DNA from 2 places in the Rossellomorea sp. QJM3NY_18 genome. Region 2 is predicted to be linked to the other one. Evidence: a T-box and tRNA genes for the amino acid it is inferred to sense, from the RefSeq annotation. Region 2 holds a T-box; the other holds one or more tRNA genes.
The links. The T-box of region 2 lies ahead of tyrS (tyrosine--tRNA ligase). A T-box ahead of a tRNA ligase gene usually reads a tRNA of that ligase, here a tRNA-Tyr.
Positions count from the first base shown of each region.

Region 1 (6,886 bases), 1.9 Mb from region 2:
GCTACAAGAGCCCCTTCCAGCATATGTCCGGAAATCCGGGTATCCCGTCCAATCAATATTTTGGGACGTGTAGCATCCTTTGTCAGAACGTATCCACCAAATCGACCGAGCTTAAATGCTAATTCCGGTGTCAACTCGGTATTCGCTACACCTCTTACTCCATCCGTTCCAAAATACTTACCCATTGTCATTCTCTCCTTTTTACAGCTCTTATGCTGATGTGTTCTTTTCTTTGATTTCTACTTTTACCTTTTTTTGCGATAGGGTCCATTCAACATTCTCCGGCCCATCCGCTTCTATTTCTACCTCATGTTCTCCGGGTTCGAGCCCTGAAAGATCGAGAGCGAGAGAGAAATCTTCTTTCTTAACATTACTCACTTCTTCGTTCTCACCTTTCAGTGCCACATCCACTACACCGTTTTCAGGTTCCATGATGGTGTACTCATAATCGTCAGCCAATCCTTCAGGTTTGAGTTCGATTCCAGATAAGCTCTTTTCCTCGGTAGTGTTCACATCAACTGTGACTTTCACTTCCTCGGGAGCCACTTTATTCAATCCATCCTGAAGGGCGAGTGGTACAGTAATGGTCGAATCCTTCGTGATCTTGGAAAGATCGACTTCTGCCAGGAGTTCTTCCACTGTGTCGAGTACATCCTGCCTTCCAAAGACCGTTGCCTCTTTAGGTTCTACTGAAATCGACTCAAGGGTAGTACCCTTCGGAAGACTTCCCTTTTGTTTAATGGTGACTGGTACGGCCTTACTCGGATTCACAACTGACACGGTCACATCCACCACTTCAGGGTCTATCTGGACGTCCAATTTGTTGTATTCTCGGTCAAGTACCTGCACCCTGGCTTCCCTTGTCACATTTTCATTGATCTCTTCATCTACATCGAGTGTGGCAATGACGTAGGCAACCCGCTCTACTTCATTCTTTGAACCTGTCACCTTCACGGATTTCGGATCCACGGCAAGACCTTCTGCCTCATATCCATTCGATAGAATACTCTCATTGAATTTAGGTTCAATGGTGAATTCTTCCGTGACCTTTTCCTGGACGGAAATATTGGCGAAATCAGGGTCGATCTTTACATCCAATTTATCAGATATGTTCTGAACCTGGATATCCACCCGGTGTTCCCCTATTCCGATATCATTTAAATCAACATATACTTGAAAGTCTTTCAGGGTTTTCGTCTGTTGGACAATCGCTTTTGATCCTTCCACGGTCACATTCACCGTATCCGGCAAGCCTGACACTTCCAAGTTCTCCCTATCGTAGAACACTTCAAGCGGGACATCCTGGATCGTTTCAATCGCATTCTGGGACGTACCGTTACTATTATTAGCCGTCTTCTGAATATCGTCAAAGTTCACGGATAGATAAAGAATGAAGGCTAACATGAGTCCGACGATACGCATGAACCAACGGCTTTCCATGAATTTATCCATTTTCTTTCTTCCCCCTAAAGCTCCATTTTGTCGAGGAAGCATTCGTCTTATCGCCAATGAGCTCTAACGTAAGAATTTCCCTGAAGCGCTCCAGAGAGAGGTCGCGATGCAACTCTCCATTCTTCGTAATAGAGATAGCTCCCGTTTCTTCCGACACAACAATGGTGATGCTGTCTGTCACTTCACTGACACCAAGTGCGGCCCTGTGCCTCGTCCCCAGTTCCTTAGAGATGAAAGGACTTTCTGACAACGGAAGATAGCACGCAGCGGCTGCGATTTGATTCTTCTGCACAATCACCGCTCCATCATGGAGTGGTGTATTCGGGATGAAGATATTAATGAGCAGCTGGGACGAAATTTTCGCATCAAGGGGTATACCTGTTTCAATATAATCACTCATCCCCGTTTCCCTCTCAAGAGTAAGGAGGGCCCCGATCCGGCGCTTTGCCATATAGCTTACGGCTTTTGTCATGGATTCAATCATCTGCTCCTGCTCTTCTTCCTCCTGCATTCCTGTCCTTGAGAACAAGCGTCCCCGGCCAAGCTGTTCGAGGGCCCTGCGGAGTTCAGGCTGGAAGATGATGATGATCGCAAGGAATCCCCACGTGAGGGCTTGTTCCATCATCCACCCCAGTGTATCGAGACCAAAGATACTACTCAGGCCCCTTACAATGATGATGACAAAAATACCTTTTAATAATTGTACTGCTTTCGTTCCTTTTATCAGCATGATCAGTTTATAGATTACAAACCATACAACGAGTATATCTACTATATCAGAGACATAATCCAGCGCGGAGTAATCCGAAAAAATATCGATAAACGGCATATTACATCCTCCAATAGCTTAATCGAAAGCGTAAGCCGCCATGTGTGGCTTCTCCATTTTCGTAACGTTCCTATTATAGCATATTTTATCACTATCAAATGAAAGACACCCACGGCTTCATGATTCTTTCTTTTCTCTTCATGAACTCACGTTTATACATAAAAAAAACTGACACGAACATCATAAGTGTCAGCCCTTTAGGGACGGACCTTACATTCCATCCCCTCTATTTTATCCTACTTTTCTTCAAGTTGCGAATTTCCCCAATCCAACGTGTCTTTAGCCCCTTTTTTGATCTGGTACCAAAGCCACTCAAACGCCTCATCGATTTCATGGATCTCTCCTGTCACACTGCCTGCAGAAGCCAAATATTGCTTACCGTTGATGACGGTCACGTTCCCTGTGACTTTTCCTTCTATTTTCACATCTCCGTTACGGACGGTCAAGTCACCCTTGACGACTTCCCCCTCAGGTACGACAACCGTATGATCCTGAACGACTAATTTAGTATTTTTCGTAAATGAGAAGTCCTCATCATTCCAGGAGGTAAGGAAACTTCCTGTCATAAAGAAAAGGAACAGGGCCGCAGCCGTAAGTAGCGGGTGGTGACGGAACCATCTTTGTACCCCTACCTTCTTCTTCTCTTTCGGTAACCCCGCCATGACTTTATCTGTAAAGTCTGCAGAAGCACTGATATGAGATGTGCTTTGTACAAACGCAATCGCTTTTTTCAGCTCATGGAAATGATGCTGACACTCACTGCATTCCTGCAAATGATGTTTCAGCGTTTCTTCTTTTTCCCTATTTAAGTCTCCATCTAAATAATCGTGCATATAGTCGATGATTTCTTCAGGACAAGGCTTCATGTTCACTCACCCTCTCTACAGTGATCGTAATTGTTTTCTGAGAGCTTCCCGCCCTCTATGTACTCTCGTTTTAACCGTTCCTAACGGTAAATCCAGGATGTCGCTGATTTCTTGAAGCGGGAGCTCTTCAATGTATTTTAAAACGATGACCGAGCGATATTTCTCCGGTAACTTGGAAATTTCTTTTTGTATGGTCTCCTGCAACTCCATATTCTCCACTTCATCTTCAGGGAGCTGAACATCAGCAGCCACCTGTGAGTACATCGTCAATCCTTCCGTTCCTGCCACCTCTGCATCCAGGAAGTAATCCGGTTTCTTCTTACGGATCCGGTCGATACACAGATTCGTCGCAATCCTGAACAGCCAGGTCGAAAACTTTCTCTTTTGATTAAATGTCTCTATATTTACGTATGCCCTAATAAATGCCTCTTGCGCGATATCCTCTGCTTCATGACGATTCCCAAGCATCCGGAAGCAAATTTGGAATACTTTATCTTTATAAAGCTCGACCAATTCTGCAAAGGCATTTTGATCACCTTTCAATACTTGTTTTATCCGTTTGTTCACTAACGCTTCCATTTCACAACCTCCGCTCTATGCGGCTATATTTATATACGTAGTACCCTATCAAAAGGTTTCAATTATTTTATATTATTATCCTAACAAATTTTCAGGGAAATGTGTTTACATTTATTAGAAAAGGGGTATAAAGGAACTACTATTTCTATTGCGGGAGGATCTCGAAATGAGGAGAAGAATGAATGATTTATTATTTCAAATTGAAGACTGCCGTCGCCAAATGGTCGAACTAGCATTAAAGTCTTCCTTTGCCGATGAGCAAGTAGTTGATTTGAGTACTCGTCTTGACGATCTGTTAAATCAATATCAAGTGGTCAAGCACCATTGAAGGAAAATAGATGAAGGCTGGAATCCATAGAGGGTTCCAGCCTTTTTTGAATTTACTTATAGTAACTTTTCTCCAAAAAGAGATCCCATTAATGCAACAGCAACCGTAGCCGTTTTATTCTTTTCATCCAGGATAGGATTTACCTCAACGAATTCAGCAGAAGTGATCAATCCGGATTCCTCAAGCATCTCCATCGCCAGATGACTCTCCCGGTAGCTGATCCCCCCAAGGACAGGTGTGCCTACTCCTGGGGCATCACTTGGATCCAACCCATCTAAATCAAGTGATAGATGAACCCCATCCGTTCTTCCCTTCAAGTAATCAATGGACTCTTCCATAACCCTTGTCATACCCAGGCGGTCGATTTCATGCATCGTATACACTTTGATGCCTTTTTCCTTAATTAACTCTCTTTCTCCTTCATCTAAAGAACGCGCTCCGATGATGACAATGTTCTCAGGTTTGATCTTTGGAGAACTTTGCCCGATACCCGTTAACTCCTCGTGGCCGATCCCAAGGCTCACTGCAAGCGGCATCCCATGGATATTTCCGGACGGAGATGTATCTCCCGTATTTAAATCACCGTGGGCGTCATACCAAATCACCCCTAAATTCTCATAATGAGGGGAAACACCTGCCAATGTTCCAATCGCAATGCTGTGATCACCGCCAAAGATCAATGGGAAATCCCCGCTGCCAATGACCTCATTCACCTTACCGGCAAGTGTTTCACTCGCTTCAGCAACCGCTTTCAAATTTCGTAAATTTGTATCAGGATTATTATGTACACGCTCAGCTTGACCAATCTCTATATCACCCAGGTCTTTAATGTCATATCCGAGATTCTCAAGTCTCTCAACAATACCTGCATAACGAATGGCACTCGGTCCCATGTCCACACCTCTACGCATTTGACCTAAATCCATCGGTACACCAATAATTGAAATATTTCTTTTCATCAAAAATTCCCCCTATTCTAAATTTACGTCCTGTCCCTATTGTATCCCTAGTGGGACCGATGACTCAACCGGACAGGATTGTGCATATATATGCGTGGACAGAGGGGTTTTTGATGATTGGGTGTGTAAGAATATTAGTTAAACAAAAAAACCTCAAATCTCCTAAAAGATTCGAGGTCCAGTCATGTCGTATGTATGATGATTTTTTCGCTTCGTTCGTTAGCGGATAAAGATTTCTGCATTTGCAAAATATCTTTGGTGGAGCCTAGCGGGATCGAACCGCTGACCTCCTGCGTGCAAAGCAGGCGCTCTCCCAGCTGAGCTAAGGCCCCATATAGAGAAATTCTCACACCAAGAGATGTGAGAAAATGTGTGATGAGCCATGAAGGATTCGAACCTTCGACCCTCTGATTAAAAGTCAGATGCTCTACCAACTGAGCTAATGGCTCGTAATGGCTGGGCTAGCTGGATTCGAACCAACGCATGTCGCAGTCAAAGTGCGATGCCTTACCGCTTGGCTATAGCCCAATAATTACGTGAATGGCATAAAAAAGGGACATTTATAGGATGTCCATTTTACACTGAAATATACAAAATGGTGGAGGGGGGCAGATTCGAACTGCCGAACCCGAAGGAGCGGATTTACAGTCCGCCGCGTTTAGCCACTTCGCTACCCCTCCAGCTATAAAACAATGGTGCCGGCAAGAGGACTTGAACCCCCAACCTACTGATTACAAGTCAGTTGCTCTACCAGTTGAGCTACACCGGCATATATAAACTTGTGATGAATACTGCGTAATGAAAGCATTTCATGGAAAGATATTTTGCTAACGCAAAATCCAATGAAGTTTATTTTACTTTCGTAAAAAAACCTGGTGGAGGATGACGGGATCGAACCGCCGACCCTCTGCTTGTAAGGCAGATGCTCTCCCAGCTGAGCTAATCCTCCGTTATGTATATATATATTTTCTTTTTCCTTCAAAAAGAAAATGGTGACCCATACGGGATTCGAACCCGTGTTACCGCCGTGAAAGGGCGGTGTCTTAACCGCTTGACCAATGGGCCGGTTTGTTAAAAAAATAAAAGCTTCCAACCGGGCTCGAACCGGTGACCTCTTCCTTACCATGGAAGCACTCTACCTGCTGAGCTATGGAAGCAATGGCTCCGCAGGCAAGATTCGAACTTGCGACCGATCGGTTAACAGCCGATAGCTCTACCACTGAGCTACTGCGGAATGATTTGGCCTGGCGACGTCCTACTCTCACAGGGGGAGATCCCCCAACTACCATCGGCGCTGAAGAGCTTAACTTCCGTGTTCGGCATGGGAACGGGTGTGACCTCTTCGCCATTATCACCAGACATATTGCTTACAATGACAAATATTATTATATAATATTTTCAGTAAAAATCAAGGTATAAATGAAAATTCATTCCCTGAAAACTAGATAAAGAATTGATGTCAAGAAAGCCGAATATCGACCAATGTTGTATCTACTATTACAAGTAGACAGTAATCCAGCTCCGGCGGCTAGAGACTCGAGGTCATTTCAGTTCAATCAGCTGAGGGGAAAAAGCACCCTCTTCTGATTGCCCAGAAATGCTTGTCGTCTCTGTTCAAGCCGCCTCCGCTTTATAATGTGGTTAAGTCCTCGATCGATTAGTATCAGTCAACTCCACATGTCGCCATGCTTCCATCTCTGACCTATCTACCTAGTCATCTTCTAGGGATCTTACTCACTTACGTGATGGGAAATCTCATCTCGAGGGGGGCTTCATGCTTAGATGCTTTCAGCACTTATCCCTTCCGCACATAGCTACCCAGCGATGCCTTTGGCAAGACAACTGGTACACCAGCGGTGCGTCCATCCCGGTC
Region 1 covers NZ_CM149659.1:175,077-181,962, reverse strand. Annotated here, with positions in the region: gene glmM (phosphoglucosamine mutase) at 1-185, opposite strand, end outside; gene AC0VXY_RS01040 (CdaR family protein) at 211-1,452, opposite strand; gene cdaA (diadenylate cyclase CdaA) at 1,445-2,281, opposite strand; gene AC0VXY_RS01030 (anti-sigma factor family protein) at 2,518-3,147, opposite strand; gene sigW (RNA polymerase sigma factor SigW) at 3,163-3,726, opposite strand; gene AC0VXY_RS01020 (aspartyl-phosphate phosphatase Spo0E family protein) at 3,905-4,054, shown strand; gene rocF (arginase) at 4,111-5,013, opposite strand; tRNA gene AC0VXY_RS01010 (tRNA-Ala) at 5,270-5,345, opposite strand; tRNA gene AC0VXY_RS01005 (tRNA-Lys) at 5,390-5,462, opposite strand; tRNA gene AC0VXY_RS01000 (tRNA-Gln) at 5,467-5,541, opposite strand; tRNA gene AC0VXY_RS00995 (tRNA-Tyr) at 5,610-5,693, opposite strand; tRNA gene AC0VXY_RS00990 (tRNA-Thr) at 5,707-5,782, opposite strand; tRNA gene AC0VXY_RS00985 (tRNA-Val) at 5,887-5,962, opposite strand; tRNA gene AC0VXY_RS00980 (tRNA-Glu) at 6,004-6,078, opposite strand; tRNA gene AC0VXY_RS00975 (tRNA-Thr) at 6,098-6,170, opposite strand; tRNA gene AC0VXY_RS00970 (tRNA-Asn) at 6,173-6,247, opposite strand; rRNA gene rrf (5S ribosomal RNA) at 6,256-6,372, opposite strand; rRNA gene AC0VXY_RS00960 (23S ribosomal RNA) at 6,651-6,886, opposite strand, start outside.
Region 1: it has a tRNA-Tyr gene. The T-box ahead of tyrS (tyrosine--tRNA ligase) is inferred to sense a tRNA for this amino acid. The anticodon was not compared.

Region 2 (6,886 bases):
CTTTGCATGTTTAAGGCTACAAGGAGATCGACTACCGACATGTTCTCTTCTCCCGTCCACTCCTCCTCGGGGATATCTTCAGGAAGTGCCCCTTTTTGAAAGACCTCTTTGAACTGATTCTCTGCCTGTTCCGCTGCCTCTTTTCCGTGATAGATCCTTACAATCGTTTTTCCCAGAAGAATTTTGGCATCCCTCGGGTGAAGGGCACCACTCTTTACTTCAACGGCTAACCGCTCCTTTTCTTCTAACGATAAATCGGTGATCAAATTGAAGTATTTTGTTATCAGCTCATCAGGGATCGACATCGTCTTCCCAAACATTTGATTGGGATCTTCATCAATTCCGATGTAATTATGTTTCGATTTAGACATTTTATCAACGCCGTCAAGCCCTTCAAGTAATGGCAATAATATGACCACTTGTTTTTCCTGGTTGTAATGCTCCTGAAGATGTCTCCCCATCAGGACATTGAACTGCTGATCCGTACCCCCAAGCTCCACATCACTTTCGAGGGCGACGGAATCATATCCCTGCATCAAAGGGTAGAACAGTTCGTGAAGTGAAATCGGTTTTTTTTCTGATAACCGTTTGGAGAAATCGTTTCGCTCAATCAATCGCGCGACTGTGATCTTTGAAGACAAGTGAATCACATCTTCAAGGTTCAAGGATGATAGCCAGCTTGAATTGTAGTGAAGCTCCACTTTTTCCTTGTCCAGGACCTTTCCGAATTGTTCAAAATATGTCTGGGCATTTCTTTTCACTTCTTCATCCGTCAGTTGCTTCCTTGCAACAGATTTCCCTGTGGGATCACCGATTTTACCCGTGAAATCCCCGATAATCAGCTGGACGATATGTCCGTTTTCCTGAAACTGTCTTAATTTATTCAGTACCACTGTATGTCCGATGTGAACGTCTGGAGCAGTTGGATCCAGTCCCAGCTTGATTTTCAAAGGATGGCCAGAAGAAATTGATTTCACCAGCTTTTGTTTCAACTCTGTCTCTGGAATGATTTCATGCACTCCATTTTTATATTGCAGGAGCTGCCTTTCGACTTCGAGCTGTTGAACTTTTGAAAGAGATTCCCATTTGTGATCCATTATTGTTCCTCCTTGATTGATGATGGAAATAAGCAGTTTTTTTTTGGATTCACCGTTATAACGGAATATCCGCCAATAAACCAACTGATCTACTCCTTCCATTTCATAATGTTTAAGCCAAAAACAAAAAACCACGCCCCTTAATAAAGGGACGTGGTTTACGCGGTACCACCCTCATTGAAGATCTCTCTTCCACTCGATTCGGATAACGGACCGGCCGTTCTCTGCTACTTTTATGTTCACAAAGAATGTTCAAGGAGGTAATTCGCGCTTATCTGTGTACTGATTTCCACCAAGCATCAGCTCTCTAAGACAGGGAGATAAGTCACTACTGATTCCTATCATGACATGTATGATTTAGAATTTTCATTTATTTTACAGAAAAAAGGTGATCATTACAATAGAATTTATATCTTTATCTCACTATCCCCATTACAAATCCATCGTACCCCTTCGATCCGACTGTTTGAACGACTGTTGAATCGATTCTGTCTTCTTGAGACAACATCTCGGCAAATGACCTGACACCTTGAACGCTTTCATCTTCACTGTTTTCGTCAATCACCCTCCCGCCACGAACCACATTATCTGTAATGATAACTGTCCCAGGCTGGGCCAGTTGAAGTGCCCACTTTAAATAATTGGCATTGTTTTGTTTATCGGCGTCTATGAAAATGAAATCAAATGAACCTTTAAGAGATGGCAGTGTATCAAGAGCCGCACCCACTTTGATCTCCACCTTATCTTCTACCCCTGCATTGCGAATATTTCGTGCGGCAACCTGCGCATGTTTTTCACTGAACTCAAGGGTGACCAGACGTCCATCTTCCGGCAGGGCCCTGGCAAGCCAAATCGTGCTGTACCCACCCAGAGTCCCTATTTCAAGAATGCTTTTTGCCCCTTTAAGCTGGGCAAGTAATGATAGGAACTTCCCCTGATTCGGAGATACATCAATCGCAGGAAGTCCGGCTTCACTATTTTCTCTCAGGACAGAGTCCATAATGGAATCCGCTTTTTGTAGTTTACTAGCATAATATTGATCGACTTGCGTCCAAGTATTTGTTGACACTTTTTTCTTCACTCCCTTTAAAATCCTCTTGTTATCATAGCATAATTTTCCATTTCAGAATATTAAATTATGTGCATCTCTTATTAAATTCATCAGCAGCTAAATTTTGTAATTGGAACAAACTCATTCGGGAATAGTAAGAAAAACGTGTCTTGGAGGGTTCTTTCTTGGAAACAAATGAACAGGGTTTGACTATTTTTGCACTGGGTGGACTGAATGAAATCGGAAAAAATTTGTATGTAATTAAATATGGTGATGATATCATCATCATTGACTGCGGGGGGAAATTCCCCGATGAAAGTCTCTTAGGGATCGATTTAATTATTCCCGATGTTTCCTATCTTGAGAAAAATAAAGACAAAATCCGAGGTCTCATTGTCACGCATGGTCATGAGGATCATATTGGCGGGATTCCCTATCTCCTCAAAAAAATCAACATCCCTATTTATGCTACTCATTTTACATTGGGATTAATTGAATTAAAGTTAGAAGAACATAAGCTCATCCGGGATACAAAACTTTTAACGATTGATTCTGGGAGTTCAATCCATTTGGGATCCATCGATGTATCTTTCTTCAAGGTCAGTCACAGCATACCCGATTGTCTGGGGATTGTCTTTCATACGCCAGAAGGGAAGGTTGTACACACAGGCGACTTTAAATTTGATCTAACTCCTGCCAATCACCAATATGCAGATATTCATAAGATGGCGAGGATTGGCGATGAAGGTGTCCTGGTACTGCTTTCTGAAAGCACAAATGCAGAACGGCGCGGGTTTACGCCTTCCGAACAAATGGTAGGTAACCATATGGATGAAGCATTCTTTAAAGCACTTGGTAAAATCTTTGTTTCCACTTTTGCTTCCAATGTGAATCGTGTACAACAAGTGGTGGACTCTTCCATCAAGACGAATCGGAAGCTGGCATTATTAGGTCGAAGCATGATCAATGTAGTATCTGTCGCTTTGGACCGAGGGTATTTGACGGTTCCTGAGGGCATGCTGATTGATGCAGGTGAAATCGATGCATTACCTCCAGAGAAAGTAACCATTTTATGTACAGGGAGTCAAGGGGAAGCCATGGCTGCACTCGGCCGATTATCGACTGGGAATTTCCGCGGGGTATCCATTTATCCTGATGATACGGTCATCCTTGCAGCATCACCCATACCCGGTAACGAAAAAGACGTCTCCCGCATCATTGATAACCTCTTCCAACTGGGTGCCAACGTCATTTATGGAAGTGGAAGCTCTACAGGAATGCATGTTTCCGGTCATGGTTATCAGGAAGATTTAAAACTCATGCTGACATTGATGAAACCAACTTACTTTATCCCCATTCACGGTGAATATCGGATGCTTCACCATCACCGTTTACTTGCCGAATCGGTGGGAGTGGAGAATGGGAAGACGTTTATCATCAAAAACGGGGAAGCCGTGGATAATAGGAATTCCATCGCTCGTCAAACTCGATCTCATCCAGCAGGTGATACCTATGTGGACGGCTTGAGTGTCGGGGATATCGGATCCATTGTTTTACGTGATCGCAAGCAGCTTTCAGAGGATGGGATGCTGATCATCTTCGTTACCCTCAATAAATCGGATCATACCATTATTTCAGGTCCTGATACGATCTCTAGGGGATTTGTATTTGTTCGTGATTCAGAGGAACTCCTTAAAGATATTAACCAGTTAGTAAAAAAGGTAGTCGATGATTTGACCGAAGCGAATATCCGGGATTGGAAAGAAATGAAACAAGCAATCAAAAAAGACGTTGGTCAATTTTTATTCAAGCAGTTAAGAAGAAAACCTGTTCTATTGCCGATTATTATTGAGATTTAGTTAAGAGGCACTTTTATAAATATAAAAGCACCCAGCTCATGCCGGGTGCTTCTCAAGTAAGTTATTATTTTTCTACCTTATTTCCCTCATATATCTTCACATCTAAAGGAGCTGCTAAATACTCTGGTGCTCTTCCAACGAATGATGTGAAATGTTCGCTCGTATTATGACTCTCAACAGCAGATGGGTCTTTCCATACCTCTACCATTGTATAGACACTTTCTCTCTCTGTATCCTTCATTAAATCATAAGAAATGTTGCCTTCCTCCGCTCTGGATGAAGCGACAAGTGGGCGGATCACTTCTAAAAATGCCTGTTCTTTCATTGGATTGATCTGAAATTCTGCGTGTATAATAATCATGTCTTTTCTCCTCGTTTATTTATTTCCATTCTGCAATGGATTCGATTGGTAATCTGACTGATTTGTACCCCGCATCGGCAGCTTTCCCGATAGAAATCAACATAACCGGATAATAACGTTCTTTGTCCATGCCATATGCTTCAGCAATCTGATCTTTTTCATATCCACCTATCGGATTGGTATCATATCCGTGGGCACGTGCAGAAAGCATCAATTGCATGGATACTAATCCTGCATCAATAAGATTCATTTCCCTGAACTGATCTGCAGCCATCGTTTCAAGTAAACCTTTAATGGCTGGCAGTTGTCTGTCTCTTACTTCTGCAGGCATTAGTCCTTCTTCGACAGCTTTATTGTAAATTTCATCTGCATAATCAAGGCTGTTCATATCAACAAATACAGCGATGACTGCAGAAGATGTTTTCACTTGGGTTTGATTAAATTTGGCAAGTGGTGCAAGGGTTTCTTTTCCTTCTGCACTGTCGATTACAACAAAACGCCAGGGCTGCAGGTTAACAGAAGACGGTGCAAGTGTTGCCTCCGTAAGAATTTCTGTCATTTCTTCTTTACTGATTTTCACGGATGGGTCATAGTTTCGAATGGAACGGCGACCTGTGATAATTTCATTGAAATCATTAATTTTTGTTGTATTCATGATGCATTCTCCTTCATGTGTTTTGATTAGTATTCGATTTCTTGAACATTGTCCTGAATTCGATTCAGCATGCCCGATAAAATCGAACGTTCTTCTTCAGTGAATTTCTTGAAGACTTTAGAGATGAAAATCTCTTTCTCTTCCCTGTAAGCCTCAATCTTCATTCTTCCTTCTTCTGTCAGTCGAACATAAGTAAAACGGTTGTCCGCAGGATTCTTACGACGGGAAACCATTCCTTTTCCTTCAAGTTGTTTCAAATGCCTGGTCACGGCGGCACTGTCAATATTCACTTCACGTTGAAGGGCGGTCTGGCTGATTTCTTCCACTTCAAACAGTCTGTGCAATAGGTCCAGTCGCGATTGACTGATACCTGTACAGCGCTCAAATTTCGGACTCATTTGCTTATATATATCATTGAGTTGAACAATGATCTTCTCTTCCTCACGGCACGAGTTGGACAAAGCATCCTCCTCCTTTTAATTAAATGATTGATAGGTCAATTATTGACCCGTCAATTAATATAATATATTTAATACTGAGAGTCAATCATTTAGATCCAGACGAAAAAAAATGCCGGCTAAAAGGATTTCTCCTTAGCCAACTTACTTCGTTTCTACACTGATTTCACTATATGCAGATGTCAATTCCCTCAACTTCCTAATAATTTCCCCTTCATAATCTCCTGTAAGTGGGATTTGTTCATCAGCAAAGCTCGAAAGTCCTTCATGGTACCCTATCATGACAGCATGTCTTGCTTTCTGGAACATACTGATATCATTGGCATCATTACCAAAAGCAATAAAGTCTTCTTCATCCACTCCAAATCGCGAGAGTGCGCTCCACTTATGAATATTGGAAGGGCTGATATCCACTACGTTTTCATTCGTATGTATGTTTACGACGATATCCAAGTCTTGCAATTCATCAATTAATCCCTGAAAGTTAGATGCTGATAACAATAATATCTTCACAATTGAGTTCAGTGAAGCGACTGGATGCCTCTGGGCAAGATTGTCAGGATCAAGGAAATCAAGGATTGGATGATCGGCAGCACCTGTATAAGCGTAATCCCACTCGCTATCGATTAAATAGGTTGCCTCATATTGATGGATGAGGTCATGGATCCTCTTAAGGTCTTTTTCATGGAAAGAAGTTGCATGAATCACTTTTCCTTGATGATAAAGAAGAGAACCGTTCCCACCAATCAAAGGAAAAGAATGCAATCGATTATCCAGTACAGGGATCATATCCCGAATCGGTCTGGCAGATGCAAAAATCACTTCGTGGCCATTCGATTTCAGCTCAAGTAAACATTGGACGATTCTTGTTGAAATCGGTTTTCCTTTAAAGCAAATGGTTCCGTCTAAGTCAAATACGAATTTCATATATGTACACCCTTTCACAATATGTATGATTTTACCATATAAGATAAAAGCGAAGAACCATTTCATAAAAAAAAAAGACTTACTCCTTTGGTAAGTCCAATGCCTGATACGCAGCCTGAAATTTCCCACCATCCGCAACTTCCGAATGATACAAGGCTTTAAGGGCAAATGTTCTCTCTAAATTCATGTCTTCCATCAATACTTTCAGTCTTCCTTGTAATTCTTTATTATCCCTGACTAACAGTTTCATTTGTGACTTCATATATCTCATACGGCTTTTATTCCTCTCTTCCAGATGCTCATTCCATCAAGTATATCACTGATACCCATAGGACTAAAGGGATTTCTGTTTGAACATCAATTTTCGTGGCATTTCCTGCTGGTACACATTCTTCATCTAAAAATAAAATCACTCGATACAGGTTTTTCCCTGATCTCCCTTGCCCACACGGATAATTGCCCGATATGATGAATTTCA
Region 2 covers NZ_CM149659.1:2,049,732-2,056,617, reverse strand. Annotated here, with positions in the region: gene tyrS (tyrosine--tRNA ligase) at 1-1,097, opposite strand, end outside; T-box leader at 1,242-1,451, opposite strand; gene AC0VXY_RS10435 (O-methyltransferase) at 1,513-2,166, opposite strand; gene AC0VXY_RS10430 (ribonuclease J) at 2,334-4,007, shown strand; gene AC0VXY_RS10425 (putative quinol monooxygenase) at 4,072-4,368, opposite strand; gene AC0VXY_RS10420 (nitroreductase family protein) at 4,388-5,023, opposite strand; gene AC0VXY_RS10415 (MarR family winged helix-turn-helix transcriptional regulator) at 5,050-5,484, opposite strand; gene AC0VXY_RS10410 (HAD-IIB family hydrolase) at 5,626-6,408, opposite strand; gene AC0VXY_RS10405 (hypothetical protein) at 6,488-6,679, opposite strand; gene AC0VXY_RS10400 (DinB family protein) at 6,802-6,886, opposite strand, start outside.